DNA from 3 places in the Pectobacterium actinidiae genome. Region 1 is predicted to be linked to each of the others. Evidence: predicted binding sites of a transcription regulator. Region 1 holds the regulator's gene; each other region holds the start of a gene.

Region 1 (5,035 bases):
GCATTATTGTAACGGCTTAACGAAAGTAAACCAGCATGGAAGAAAATATATTCTTTTTGTTACGTTACGATTTAGACAGCAATCGGGTATACGGCATTCCGGTTTGGTTTTCCGCGCAATATCGGGCACACTGCACTGAGTCATTTTTTTGGTTTTAAGAGGCAAACCGCATGTTTACCGGTATTGTTCAGGGCACCGCGCCGGTGGTGTCGATTGAAGAAAAATCCAATTTTCGCACGCATATTGTCCAACTCCCACCCGAGCTACTGCCAGGGCTCGTGCCCGGAGCCTCCGTGGCACACAATGGCTGCTGCCTGACGGTAACCGCTATTGACGGCGATCGTGTCAGTTTTGATCTCATGAAGGAAACGCTGCGGTTAACGAATCTGGGCGATATTCATGAGGGCGATGTCGTAAATATTGAGCGAGCCGCAAAATTCGGTGATGAGATCGGTGGACACGTCATGTCGGGCCACATCATGTGTACGGCGGAAGTGGTTAAGATTCAGGTTTCAGAGAATAACCATCAGATTTGGTTCCGTCTGGCAGATGAAGCACTGATGAAATACGTACTGCATAAAGGCTTCGTTGGGATTGATGGTATCAGCCTGACGGTGGGGGAAGTCACTCGCGGGCGCTTCTGCGTGCATTTAATCCCAGAAACGCTGAATCGCACAACTCTGGGCCAGAAACGTCTGGGGAATCGTATCAATATTGAAATCGACCCGCAGACACAGGCCGTGGTGGATACGGTCGAGCGTGTGTTGGCTAGCAAGCAGGCGAGCGATCTCGCCAACGAAGGCTGATATCCTGCACTGCATATTCTTGTAAACCGGACGAACCGCATCGTCCGGTTTTTCTTTCCTGTCAGCGTGCAACACGCAATCCTCCTTCGACGCCCTCCAGGCTAAACACGACTTGCCAGAGTTGGAGCGTTCTCGCTCTGAAGGCTCCCGCGCAAAGGTTAAGATAGTAACTGAACATTCGGCGGAAGCGGGCAGGGTAGCGTGGGGAAAGCTGCGGCCAGCCTTGCTGAAAACGTGCATGCCATGCCATTAATGTGCGATCGTAATCGGTGCCGAAATTGTGCCAATCCTCCATCACCATGTAAGGCTCACTCGCCTGCGCAATGTGCCGTATGGAGGGAATACAGCCGTTGGGGAAAATGTATTTATGAGTCCAGGGATCGAGGTATGGGTCGGTCTTATTGGCTCCGATGGTATGTAAGAGAAACAGCCCATTAGGCTTTAGATTACGCCGCACGATGCGAAAGTAATTGTCATAGTTGCGTGGCCCGACGTGTTCAAACATGCCAACTGACACGATACGATCAAATTGCCGATTGAGATCGCGATAATCCTGTCGTTCAATGGTGACGTCCAGATTCTGACAGCGCTGCTGTGCCAGCATTTGCTGCTCCTTTGAAATCGTGATGCCGTAAACTGATACGCCATAGTGCCGGGCTGCAAACTCCGCAAGCCCGCCCCAACCGCAGCCGATATCCAGCAGCGTCATCCCTGATGTTAACTGGAGTTTTTCGCAAATCATGGCGAGTTTGTCTTCCTGCGCCTGTTCCAGCGTTTGTGCCTGTTTCCAGTAAGCGCAGGAGTACTGCATGTAGGGATCCAGCATCAGGGTAAACAGGTCATTACCTAAATCGTAATGCGCTTTACCGACAATCTGAGCGCGTCGACGGGACTGCAAATTCGTGATACGGGAGAGGGCGACTCGCGTAAGATCGTGCAATCGGCGGGGGAGTTTCGCTTCCAGATCCGCACGCAGGACGCGATGGGAGAACATATCCAGCTGTTCACATTCCCACCATCCATCCATGTAGCTTTCTCCCAACCCCAACGATCCTTCTTGCAGAACGCGCTTAAAAAAACCGGGGTTGATCACCTGGATATCAAAAGGACGGGTACCGTTGATGGTGATATCCGCGCTAGCCAACATGTCCTGTACGATGTGGAACCAGGGGGCGGTCTCCTCATCCCATTCTTCTGTATAAGGTGAACTCATCGTGTCTCCTTAACTTTTCTTAGATAAAAGTATCGTAAACAGACCTGGAAAACACTTATCGCAGCCGGGGTATCGGCTGTCACCAGAGAAAATGAAACACGGTATTATACCCGTCATACTTCAAGCCGCATGTACGTCGGCTACGTCCGTTACTCGGCTCATTCATGAGCCTCGCCCTAAAGGGCCAACGCTTTGACGTTGTGCAAAACGCTAGCGTGTTGTCATGCAACTCGATTATTTAGGGTATAGAATTAGAACGGCTTCAGCCAGCCTACAAGAAAGCTGGCTGAAGCAGAGAGGGAAAGCTGGCAGGGATAAGAAAATCGTCTGTATAGAATGGCTGCGGTTAGCGGCGATAGTCGAGGTAAGGGCCATCTGCCACTGAACGACGTTCAATCAGCGTCGGGTGTACTTCAATGACGTGCGCATCTTCCCGTTTACTGGTTATGCGATCCAAGAGCATAGAGAACGCGGACTGGCCCAGACGCTCCTTTGGCTGGTGGATGGTGGTCAGCGCAGGTGTAAAGAAGCGTGCGTGGCGCACGTTGTCATAACCGATCACCGAAATATCCTGCGGTACGCGCAGACCCAGTTCGTCAGCCGCACAGATAGCACCCATCGCCATAATATCGCCGCCGCAGAATACGGCGGTTGGCCGCTGTTTCTGTGCGAGAATCTGATGCATGGCTTTATAGCCGGACTCCGGTTCAAAATCGCCCCGAACCACCCATTCGTCGCGCACGGAAATGTCGGCTTCCTTCAGTGCTTTTAAAAAACCGAGGTAGCGTCCGCTGCCGGTATTGCGTTCTTGAGTGCCGGGGATGGCACCGATATCACGATGGCCGCGTTCGATCAGGTAGCGACCTGCCATATAACCACCTTCAAAGGCGTTATCGATAATCGTATCGGTAAAATCGCTGTGCATTTGTCCCCAGTCCATAACGACCATCGGAATGCTGCGATAATCTTCCAACATCGACAATAGTTCTGGTGGGTACTCGGCGCACATCACCAACAGGCCGTCGACACGTTTTTGCGCCAGCATGGAAAGGTAGGCGCGCTGCTTGCCGATGTCGTTATGCGAATTACACAGCACCAGCGTGTAGCCTTTGGCATAGCAGCTGTTTTCAACGGCTTCAATGATCTCGGCGAAATAGGGGGCTTCGCTGGAGGTGGCCAGCAAGCCGATAGATTTAGTGTGATTAACTTTGAGGCTGCGGGCGACGGCGCTGGGTGAATAGTGCAATTCTTTGATTGCTGCCCTGACGGCTGCCTTAGTCTCTTCGGCGACGAAACGTGTTTTATTGATCACGTGCGATACGGTTGTGGTAGAAACGCCAGCACGCTTTGCCACATCTTTAATCGTTGCCATCTAAAAATGACTCCTGAACTTACCTGTTATAGACGTAAGTATATTGTTAATCGTTTGCCTACGTTTAATGTTCTTCTTCTAAGCTAAAAAACAGGATTTCAGAAGGAGAATGCCGAATGTTATACCGAAGGGATCTGGGTTGACGTTTTTCGACTGATACGCAGCGCTTTCATAAACAGCGGATTGTGTCCGATTTATCATGAAAGTGGAAGGGCTAATTTATACTATTAGTGATGCATTCGTCCGAGATTTTTCGCTAGAATTATGAAAGAATCGTAATAACCCTATTATTTGTGGCTTTAACTACCTAAACGCGCTCGGCTGTGCAGGGTTGTGTCTTTTCAGATGAAGCTTTCAGATAAAATTTGTTCGTTAATAAGGAGTCATTTATGGATACAGATCTGAAGATGTCTTTGCTGACAACTATTGGTTCGTTGGCGGTGATCATCGTGTTTAGTTTTACAGCGGTGCTGAACTAACCAAACGACTGGTTAGATATTCAGACACGTTGATGATGCCATAAACGTGTCTGAATCGCTTTTATACCCGCCATACTTCAAGTTGCATGTGCGTTGGCGTTGTTCAAAACGTTAACGTTTTGTCCTGAAACTCGAATTATTTAGGGTATACAAGAGATATAATCTGTTCTTAACGAATGGTTTGCGGTGTCACTACACGACGCGCGCCAACGTAGTGCTCCTGCCAATAATCTTCACTCAACTTGCTGATACGAATATCTGAGCCTGTACGCGGCGACTGAATGAATTTCCCTTCCCCCAGATAAACTCCGACGTGATCGGCCGCGCCACGATTATTGATGCGGAAAAAGACCAAATCGCCACTTTCCAGCTCGCTCTTTTTAATCGGAGCGGCGTCGCGCAGGTGATACATTTCGTTTGCGGTGCGTGGAATTTGGATTTTAACGACATCTTTGTAGGCGTAATAAACCAGTCCGCTACAGTCGAACCCAGTAAAGGGAGATGAACCGCCCCAGTGGTAAGGCTTGCCTATCTGGCTCATCAACTTATTCATTGCCGTTGTTTTGGCATGCTGATAGCGCTTTTTATGCGCAGCGCTTAACGCCATTCCTTTTTCTGTCAGCGACGGATTTTTATCTGCCTTACCCTTGAGTGCGGTCTTCTTCAGACCGGTTTTGACTCTGGTTTGTGCGGTTGTTTGTTTCTCTTCAGACTTCAGCTTTTTAAGATTTTTTTTCACTAGCGCAGGTGTACTACTTTGCGTCCGTGACGGCTTTTTTTCTGTCGCTTTGCTCGCGGTACGGGATTGGGTTTTATTGCTGACTGCGGTAGGTTCTGGTTTTTTGCTTTTGATCGGCGTCGGTGATTTAGCATTACCCTTTGTTTGACGGCTTTTCTTATTCGTTTCTGCCACGGCGCTTTTCTTCGGCGCAGAATGCGGGGTAGACGGCGCAGCCTGAACCACGTTCAGGGATAGATTACTGAAAAATAATATAAAAAGAGTAATAAATAAGCGCATAATAAAAGTGACCGAACATAATCCTTAACTCGCTCAATCCCCACAGTATTCCTGAAAACGGTGTTATAAAAAAGTGGGCATGGCCTCTTTATTCATACAGAATAGTGAAAAAACGTTAATAGTTATTTTTTCGATTGATTTATCAGC
Region 2 (5,035 bases), 550 kb from region 1:
AGTGGCCTTTTTTATGACGGACATCCTTGCCCGTCACCCTGTGGGCCGTTGCTTTGCAACGTTGAAAAACGCTTCTGCGTTTTTTTATGGCAGGCATTTTATCTGTCGTCAGTGACGTCTGATTTCACTCCGTCAGCAATGGAACGTATCAGCCGCTAACTTTTACACCTGCCGCGACGCGCTTGGCGATTTCAACGGCATCGTCCGTGGTTTCCGCACTGGCTAACGCGACACCCATACGACGTTTGCCGCCGATATCCGGCTTACCAAATAGGCGAATTTGCGTATGAGGGATCAGTGCGTTTTCCAGCCCCTGATAACGCACGTTGTTGCTGTCCAGTTCCGGTAAAATCACGGCGGAAGCTGATGGGCCATATTGGCGAACTGCGCCAATCGGTAGCCCCAGAAACGCACGGACGTGCAAGGCAAACTCGGACAGATCCTGAGAGATCATTGTCACCATGCCGGTATCGTGCGGGCGAGGGGAGACTTCACTGAAAATAATCTCATCGCCGCAGACGAACAGCTCAACGCCGAACAGACCATAGCCGCCGAGTGCTTTCACGACATCGCTGGCTATCTTCTGTGCGCGCTCCTGCGCCAGTGCACTCATCTGCTGTGGCTGCCAGGATTCACGATAGTCGCCGTCTTCCTGACGATGCCCGATAGGCGCACAGAAATGAATGCCATCAACCGCGTGGATGGTGAGCAGTGTGATCTCAAAATCAAAATTAACCAATCCTTCCACGATGACGCGGCCGCCGCCTGCACGTCCACCCTGTTGGGCGTAGTTCCACGCCTGATCTAACTGCTCAGCAGAGCGAATCAGGCTTTGCCCTTTGCCAGAGGAACTCATGACCGGTTTAACAATACAGGGATAGCCAATCGCGTCGACAGCCTGACGAAAGCTCTCTTCGCTGTCGGCAAAACGGTAAGTGGAAGTGGGAACGCCGAGTGTTTCAGCCGCCAGACGACGGATACCTTCACGGTTCATCGTCAGGCGCGTCGCTTCGGCACAAGGAACAACATGGTGACCCTGCTTTTCCAATGTCACCAGCATGTCGGTTGCGATGGCTTCAATTTCCGGCACGATGTAATCAGGGCGTTCGGCTTCCACCAACGCTTTTAATGCATCGCCATCCAACATATTGATGACGTGGCTGCGATGCGCAACCTGCATGGCCGGGGCATCGGCATAGCGATCGACAGCAATCACTTCTATTCCCAAGCGCTGACACTCAATCGCCACTTCTTTACCTAATTCACCGGAGCCAAGCAGCATCACTCGTGTGGCATCCGCACGCAGGGCGGTTCCAATCGTTAACATAACCTTATACCTGATCGGGTTGTGAAAAATGGCCGCAGTATAAACGAAAACGTTTGCGTGCGCATTAAAGAGGGCATGCATTGGAATGCGGTGCGCAAAAGCGCACCAAGAAATAATGACGTGGCTTGGCATTGCTGGGCAATCGTGCCACTCTTCTTGCAAAGCGAAAATTTTATGTCAAGACAACGAGATCCGACGCCATGAAGACACCTCAAGCTGAAAAAAGACCCCATGCGCTAAGTACACATGGCGATACGCGTATCGACAATTATTACTGGCTGCGTGATGACCAACGTACCAATCCGCAGGTGTTGGACTATCTGAAGCAGGAAAACGCCTACAGCGAAGCCGTCATGGCACCCCATGAAGCACGAAAACGGTCGTTGTTTGACGAAATGGTCAAACGGATCCCGTCGACGGACATGTCTGTGCCGTATGTCAGAAAAGGCTATCGCTACCAAAGTCGCTATGAGCAGGGGAAAGAGTACGCCATCTATCTGCGTCAGCCTGAGCAAGCAACAGACGCGTGGGAAACGCTGCTGGATGGGAATCAACGTGCTGAGGGGCATGAGTTTTATAGTCTCGGCACGCTTGAGGTTAGCCCTGACAATTCGCTGCTAGCGCTCTCAGAGGATTTTTTATCACGTCGGCAGTACACGCTTCGTTTTCGCGATCTGAACAGCGGTGAGTGGCTACCGGATGTGATCGAAAATGTCACAGCGGGTGCGGAATGGTCGGCGGATTCGACGGTTTTGTATTACGTGCGCAAGCATGAACAAACGCTATTGCCGTATCAAGTCTATCGCCACCGTCTGGGGAGCGATCCGGCGCTGGATGAGTTGGTCTATGAAGAGAAAGACGACACCTATTACGTTAGCCTGAGTAAAACCACATCAGAGCACTACATCACCATTTATCTCAGTAGCACCACGACGACAGAAGTATTATTGCTCGATGCGACGCGGCCGGATGCCGTGCCGCAGGTATGCATCCCACGCCGGAAAGATCATGAATATGGCCTCGATCACTATCAGGACACGTTTTATCTGCGCTCCAACCGAGAAGGAAAGAACTTTGGCCTCTACCGTTCGGGCAGACCTGATGAGCAAACGCTGGAAACGCTGATTGCACCGAGCGAAAGTCGCGTGCTGGAAGGTTTTGAGCTATTCCGTGATTGGCTGGTGGTTGAAGAACGGGAGCGCGGTTTGACCAGCTTGCGCCAGATTCACTGGCAGACGCGGGAAGAAAAAGCGATCGCCTTTAATGATGCGAGCTATGTGACGTGGCTGTCGTACAACCCTACGCCAGAAACGACATTGATGCGGTATGGCTATTCATCAATGACGACCCCCAGCACGCAGTATGAATTGAATCTGGATACGGGCGAGCAGCAGTTACTTAAACAAGCTGAAGTGAAAGATTTCTCCCCGGATAATTACCGGAGCGAACGCTTGTGGATCACAGTTCGAGATGGTGTCGAGGTTCCCGTTTCTCTTGTTTATCATCGCGATCATTTTAGCCCAGGTAAGAACCCGATACTGGTTTACGGCTATGGGGCGTATAGCCATAGTATGGATCCGGATTTTAGCGTTAGCCGGCTGAGCCTCCTGGACAGAGGGTTTGTCTTCGCCCTAACGCACATTCGTGGTGGTGGTGAGCTGGGTCAACAGTGGTATGACGATGGCCGCCTGCTCAATAAAATGCACTCCTTCACCGATTTCATCGATGTGTCTCAGGCATTGATAGAAAAAGGTTATGGCGACAGGGACAACATGTTCGCCATGGGGGGCAGTGCGGGCGGACTATTGATGGGCGCGGTAGTGAACATGGCTCCCGATCTATTTAAGGGCGTTGTTGCTCAGGTTCCATTTGTTGACGTGCTGACGACAATGTTGGATGAATCTATCCCGTTGACGACCGGAGAGTATGACGAGTGGGGCGATCCGAATGAACAAATCTATTATGACTACATCAAGCAATATAGCCCCTATGACGGCGTTACCGCCCAACGCTATCCGCATTTGCTGGTGACTACTGGGTTACACGACTCTCAGGTCCAATATTGGGAACCGGCGAAGTGGGTGGCGAAATTAAGGGAAGTGAAAACGGACGATCGTTTGGTGCTGCTATACACCGATATGGATGCTGGGCACGGTGGAAAATCCGGCCGCTTCAAACGGTATGATGATATTGCGTTGGAATATGCTTTTATACTGATGGTGCTTGAAATGGCTGAGGAAGCGCGCGAATAAGGGCAAAAAACGATGTTATAAGGGTAAACCCACTTTCGGGTTTACCCGATCGACATGGGACATACTTAGGTTACATCATAACTCAGGTAATATCCGCCTGTGGTTTCTTCGCCCGTTTATCGGCTCGTTTTTCAGCGGCCGTTTTCAGGGGCTTCTTCTTACTGTTTTTTTTGCTATCCAGACCTTTACTCATATCTTGCCTCGCGTGATAAAAGGGTAGGTTGCCACTCCATTAACCTCCTGTGCGGGCCGAGATGCAAGCAGAAAATTGTTTTTGCTGTGTAAGAATGTAACCCGTGGAAAGGGATGTTTTCCACGGTACAAGCGGCATAGACTGGAATGAGGGGAGGCTATTTAGTCTTGGGTTCGTAGGGTAAACGAGAGAACTGCAGCGACCGCTGGCGGTAAAACATCACGCGTTCGCGAAAATAGTCACGCAAATGTTCAGGTTGTTCCCTCTCAACCACCTCTGGTATGACCGGCATATTGTAACGTTCTTTGAAGGCAACGCCTGACGCCGTCAAGTCTACGTTAATTTTATCCATATCTTCTTTGGACAATTCTGCCAAATTATATCCCATACCATTTTCTCCTGCCTATTGGCCACAGACTGATGCGTGTCACGGTAAAGTAGTGACAGGGAAATGGCAAGCGTTCACCTTATCATGTGGATGTTTATTATTCTCATTGCGAAATGGGAATCATTTTTAATACCAGTACGTCATAAATGATATAGCTTGTGGTTGTTATTTCTGATAATAAAAATGATTCGCAATAATATATTTACCCTAAGGGTTAAGTGATAATAAATATCAATAACATAAGGCATAATGAATTGATTTAATTGTGTTTTTTATTTGCTGATTATCAATGTTAATAAAGTGTTTTTTATTTTGTTTTTTCAGGCATAATGCCCTGAATAATTTCACCTGCCGGGAAAATAGGGAGTTAACATGTTAAAAAAAGAAATGATTCAGAAACTGAATGAACAACTTAATCTGGAGTTTTATTCCGCGAATTTGTATCTGCAAATGAGTGCATGGTGCGGTGACAAAGGTTTTGAAGGCGCATCCAGTTTTCTGAAGACGCATTCTCAGGAAGAAATGCAACACATGCAGCGCCTGTTTGACTACCTGGACGACACAGGAAGCCTGCCTATATTAGGCGCGATTGCTGCACCGCCGATTGATTTCGATTCACTGGCTGATGTCTTCAAGTTGACCTATGAACACGAACAGCTGATTACAGCAAAAATTAATGAGCTGGCACATGAGGCAATGGCGCAGCAGGATTACTCTACCTTTAACTTCCTGCAATGGTACGTTGCTGAGCAGCACGAAGAAGAGAAACTGTTCCGTTCTATTCTGGACAAACTTGCGTTAGTCAAAGCCAGCGAAGGCGGTCTGTTCTTCATCGATCAGGACCTGAAAAAAATGTCTGCGGCGGCACCGTCAGC
Region 3 (5,035 bases), 1.3 Mb from region 1:
GCCTGAAAGAATTGGGCGGCAAGGTTGCTGTTGAAATGCAGGGACGTGAAGAAAACATCGTCTTTGAAGTGCCCAAAGAGCTGCGTGTTGACGTCAAACAGATAGATTAATGCTGTTTCTGCGGTAGGGCTTCTTGGCTCTACCGCCTTTATTCCTTTCCGTTCTGTTCTCTCCCTATATTCATTCATGAAAATGTTAATGCATAAAAATGAATTTTTATGCGTTATACCATATGGTTTAATTTTGACCGCTTCTGCTTATCTCCAAATACGTTGCGGTTTTTCATCGCGCTGATGTGCCATTTTGCTGTCTGTGGTGAGACAGTTTTGCTGATTTTCTGCGGCATCAAACAGTATTTTCTAATCTGGCGGTAAATCCGCTGGCGATAGTGCGCATCGCCCGTTAACCTGATGTCATTTTTATGTCGTCAGGATCAAAAAGAGAGAGACATTATGAAGGATTCATCCATCCGTATTGCGGTTGTAGGCGCGGGCGGCCGTATGGGACGCCAGCTGATTCAGGCTATCGAGCAAATGGACGGTGTGGTATTGGGCGCGGCGCTGGAGCGTTCTGGTTCGTCTCTGATAGGAAGCGATGCCGGTGAACTCGCCGGGTTGGGGAAAAGCGGCATTACCGTGAATGAAAGCCTGGATGCCGTGCAGAATGATTTCGATATTTTAATCGACTTCACTCGCCCAGAAGGCACATTAGCGCATCTGGCATTTTGCCGTCAGCACCGTAAAGGCATGATTATTGGGACAACCGGCTTTGATGACGCAGGAAAGGCGGCGATTAAGCAGGCTGCCCAGGATATCGGGATTGTGTTTGCGGCTAACTTCAGCGTTGGCGTCAATGTCATGCTGAAGCTGCTGGAAAAAGCTGCCAAGGTCATGGGCGATTATACGGATATCGAAATCATTGAAGCCCACCACCGCCACAAAGTGGATGCGCCATCGGGCACCGCGCTGGCGATGGGCGAAGCTATCGCCGATGCGCTGGGACGCGATCTGAAGTCCTGCGCCGTGTACGCGCGTGAAGGCCATACGGGTGAACGCGATCCGAAAAGCATTGGTTTTGCTACCGTGCGAGCGGGCGATATTGTCGGTGAACATACGGCGATGTTTGCTGATATTGGCGAGCGCGTTGAGATTACCCACAAGGCATCCAGCCGTATGACATTTGCCAATGGTGCAGTAAGAGCCGCAATTTGGATTAGTTCGAAAGAAAGTGGTCTTTTTGATATGAGAGATGTGCTTTCTCTGGATTATTTGTAGAGTTTTTGTTTTTTATAAAAATACTATATGGCTGAAAAAGGTGGATATTTTTTCATTCACCTTTATTTTTATCTTGTTGGTTTCTATTTTCTATTAGAATTGGTTTTTATTCTTATTTTATCCTGTTTTTTAGTGGTGATTTACCCTCCTTACTCCCAAAATACCCTTTGCTGGTGATTTGTTACTCTTATTTTAGCAATGTTGTCTCGCAACCGTTTACTTATCTCAGTTGATAGGGTTTTTTACGGCAGTGGGCAGCGATTTATTTCGGAAAGCATAAAAATAAGAGAAAAAAAGCAGTTTGAGTAGACAATCAGGAAGACCATCATTAAAATGCGCCCAATTTGCCAAAAATTGGCCTTACAGGTAGTTTTTGCATTGATTTAGTGGCTCGAATCTGAATTAATATGCAAATAACGTGATTGTTTATTCCTTGGAGGGTGTTTTGATTAAGTCAGCGCTATTGGTTCTGGAAGACGGAACCCAATTCCACGGTCGGGCCATTGGGGCAGAAGGGTCGGCAGTGGGGGAAGTGGTCTTCAATACGTCGATGACCGGTTATCAAGAAATCCTTACTGATCCTTCCTATTCCCGCCAGATTGTCACTCTCACTTATCCCCATATCGGTAATGTCGGCGCTAATGCCAACGATGAAGAATCCCCCTCTGTACAGGCTCAAGGTCTGGTTATTCGCGATTTACCTCTGATTGCCAGCAACTACCGTAGTGAAGAAAGCCTGTCTGAATACCTCAAACGCAACAACATCGTTGCTATTGCCGACATCGATACCCGTAAACTGACCCGTCTGCTGCGTGAAAAAGGTGCACAGAATGGCTGCATCATTGCGGGTGATGCGCCGGATGCTGCCGTCGCACTGGAGAAAGCGAAAGCCTTCCCAGGGCTGAAAGGGATGGACTTGGCAAAAGAAGTGACGACGACAGAGCGCTACAGCTGGTTACAGGGAAGCTGGACGCTGGAAGGCGAATTGCCTGCGGCGAAAAATGAAAGCGAACTGCCTTACCACGTTGTGGCTTATGACTATGGTGTGAAACGCAATATTCTGCGCATGCTGGTGGATCGCGGCTGTCGTCTGACAGTTGTGCCAGCACAGACACCTGCTGAAGACGTACTGAAGCTGAATCCAGACGGTATTTTCCTCTCTAACGGCCCGGGCGACCCGGAACCGTGCGACTACGCGATTCGTGCGATTAAAACCTTCCTGGAAACAGATATTCCGGTATTCGGTATCTGTCTCGGTCACCAGCTGCTGGCACTGGCGAGCGGTGCCAAGACTATCAAAATGAAGCTAGGTCACCACGGTGGCAACCATCCGGTAAAAGATTTGGATAACAACTGTGTGATGATCACCGCGCAGAACCACGGCTTTGCGGTGGATGAAGATAACCTGCCTGACACCCTGCGCGTCACGCACAAATCCTTGTTTGACCATACGGTTCAGGGGATTCACCGCACGGATAAGCCTGCATTCAGCTTCCAGGGACACCCAGAAGCAAGCCCTGGCCCGCATGATGCCGCGCCGCTGTTCGACCACTTTATTGATTTGATTCAGACTTACCGTTCTTCAGCTAAATAATCAGGAGCGAGAAAATGCCAAAACGTACAGATATTAAAAGCATCCTGATTCTGGGCGCCGGCCCGATTGTTATCGGCCAGGCGTGTGAGTTTGACTACTCTGGTGCACAGGCGTGTAAAGCGCTGCGTGAAGAGGGTTACCGCGTTATTCTGGTGAACTCCAACCCGGCAACCATCATGACCGACCCGGAAATGGCAGATGCGACTTACATTGAGCCAATTCACTGGGAAGTGGTACGCAAAATTATTGAAAAAGAGCGCCCAGACGCGGTGCTGCCAACGATGGGCGGCCAGACTGCGCTGAACTGTGCGCTGGAACTGGAACGTCAGGGCGTGCTGGCCGAATTCGGCGTCACCATGATTGGTGCAACGGCGGATGCGATTGATAAAGCAGAAGATCGCCGCCGCTTCGACGTGGCAATGAAGAAGATCGGTCTGGATACCGCGCGTTCCGGTATTGCACACAATATGGAAGAAGCGCTGGCCGTGGCGGCTGACGTCGGCTTCCCGTGCATTATCCGTCCTTCCTTTACGATGGGGGGCACCGGTGGTGGTATCGCCTACAACCGTGAAGAGTTTGAAGAGATCTGCGAACGCGGTCTGGATCTTTCTCCAACCAAAGAGCTGTTGATCGATGAATCGCTGATCGGTTGGAAAGAGTATGAGATGGAAGTGGTACGTGATAAGAACGACAACTGCATCATCGTCTGCTCAATCGAAAACTTCGATGCCATGGGGATCCACACGGGAGACTCCATCACCGTTGCGCCAGCACAAACGCTGACGGATAAAGAATATCAAATCATGCGTAACGCCTCGATGGCGGTACTGCGTGAAATCGGTGTAGAAACCGGCGGTTCCAACGTTCAGTTCTCAGTGAACCCGAAAACGGGTCGCCTGATTGTTATCGAAATGAACCCACGCGTATCACGCTCTTCCGCGCTGGCGTCTAAAGCGACAGGCTTCCCGATTGCGAAAATCGCCGCCAAGCTGGCGGTGGGCTATACGCTCGATGAGCTGATGAATGACATCACCGGTGGTCGTACACCGGCGTCCTTCGAGCCAGCCATCGACTACGTTGTGACCAAGATCCCTCGTTTCAACTTCGAGAAATTCGCCGGTGCCAACGACCGTCTGACCACGCAGATGAAATCGGTGGGCGAAGTGATGGCAATTGGCCGTACGCAGCAGGAATCCTTGCAGAAAGCGTTGCGCGGTCTGGAAGTGGGCGCAACGGGCTTTGATCCGAAAGTGGATCTGGACGACCCAGAAGCGCTGACCAAAATCCGCCGTGAGCTGAAAGATGCGGGTGCCGAGCGTATCTGGTACATCGCCGATGCCTTCCGTGCGGGGATGTCTGTCGATGGCGTGTTTAACCTGACCAACGTCGATCGCTGGTTCCTGGTGCAGATTGAAGAGCTGGTGCGCCTGGAAGAGCAGGTCGCTGAAAAAGGTGCCTCCGCGCTGGATGCCGAATTCCTGCGCACGCTGAAACGTAAAGGCTTTGCCGATGCGCGTCTGGCGAAACTGGCTGGTGTGGCGGAAAGCGAAATTCGCAAACTGCGTGATAAGTTCGACCTTCATCCAGTCTATAAGCGTGTTGATACCTGTGCGGCAGAATTCGCGACCGATACTGCTTACATGTATTCCACGTATGAAGAAGAGTGCGAAGCCAATCCGACTCAGGATCGTGACAAAATCATGGTACTGGGCGGTGGGCCGAACCGTATTGGTCAAGGGATCGAATTTGACTACTGCTGCGTCCACGCTTCACTGGCGCTGCGTGAAGATGGTTATGAAACCATCATGGTTAACTGCAACCCAGAAACCGTTTCAACAGACTACGATACGTCAGACCGTCTGTACTTCGAGCCGGTAACCTTTGAAGATGTACTGGAAATTGTCCGTATCGAGAAGCCAAAAGGCGTCATCGTACAGTACGGTGGTCAGACGCCGCTGAAACTGGCGCGTGCGCTGGAAGCGGCGGGTGTGCCGGTTATCGGCACCAGCCCAGATGCGATTGACCGTGCAGAAGACCGTGAGCGTTTCCAACAGGCCGTTAATCGTCTGGGTCTGAAGCAGCCGGCTAACGCCACAGTTGCAACGATTGAGCAAGCGGTAGAAAAAGCGCGTGGCATCGGTTACCCGCTGGTTGTCCGTCCTTCTTA

The links. The regulator PurR, encoded in region 1, represses purine synthesis genes. The targets are predictions, from matches to a motif close to CANGCAAACGTTTGCNTG.
Region 2: a site for PurR is predicted at 1,370-1,387, ahead of purT (formate-dependent phosphoribosylglycinamide formyltransferase). Genes of this name have one in related genera too.
Region 3: a site for PurR is predicted at 1,480-1,497, ahead of carA (glutamine-hydrolyzing carbamoyl-phosphate synthase small subunit). Genes of this name have one in related genera too.

The regions. Positions count from the first base shown of each region.
Region 1 covers NZ_JRMH01000001.1:2,576,647-2,581,681, reverse strand. Annotated here, with positions in the region: gene KKH3_RS10940 (riboflavin synthase) at 171-806, shown strand; gene cfa (cyclopropane fatty acyl phospholipid synthase) at 868-2,019, opposite strand; gene purR (HTH-type transcriptional repressor PurR) at 2,366-3,391, opposite strand; gene cydH (cytochrome bd-I oxidase subunit CydH) at 3,781-3,870, shown strand; gene KKH3_RS10925 (C40 family peptidase) at 4,040-4,888, opposite strand.
Region 2 covers NZ_JRMH01000001.1:2,028,737-2,033,771, forward strand. Annotated here, with positions in the region: gene purT (formate-dependent phosphoribosylglycinamide formyltransferase) at 149-1,327, opposite strand; gene KKH3_RS08530 (S9 family peptidase) at 1,528-3,579, shown strand; gene KKH3_RS08535 (DNA polymerase III subunit theta) at 3,930-4,160, opposite strand; gene ftnA (non-heme ferritin) at 4,533-5,035, shown strand, end outside.
Region 3 covers NZ_JRMH01000001.1:3,910,633-3,915,667, reverse strand. Annotated here, with positions in the region: gene ispH (4-hydroxy-3-methylbut-2-enyl diphosphate reductase) at 1-110, shown strand, start outside; gene dapB (4-hydroxy-tetrahydrodipicolinate reductase) at 453-1,274, shown strand; gene carA (glutamine-hydrolyzing carbamoyl-phosphate synthase small subunit) at 1,720-2,868, shown strand; gene carB (carbamoyl-phosphate synthase large subunit) at 2,883-5,035, shown strand, end outside.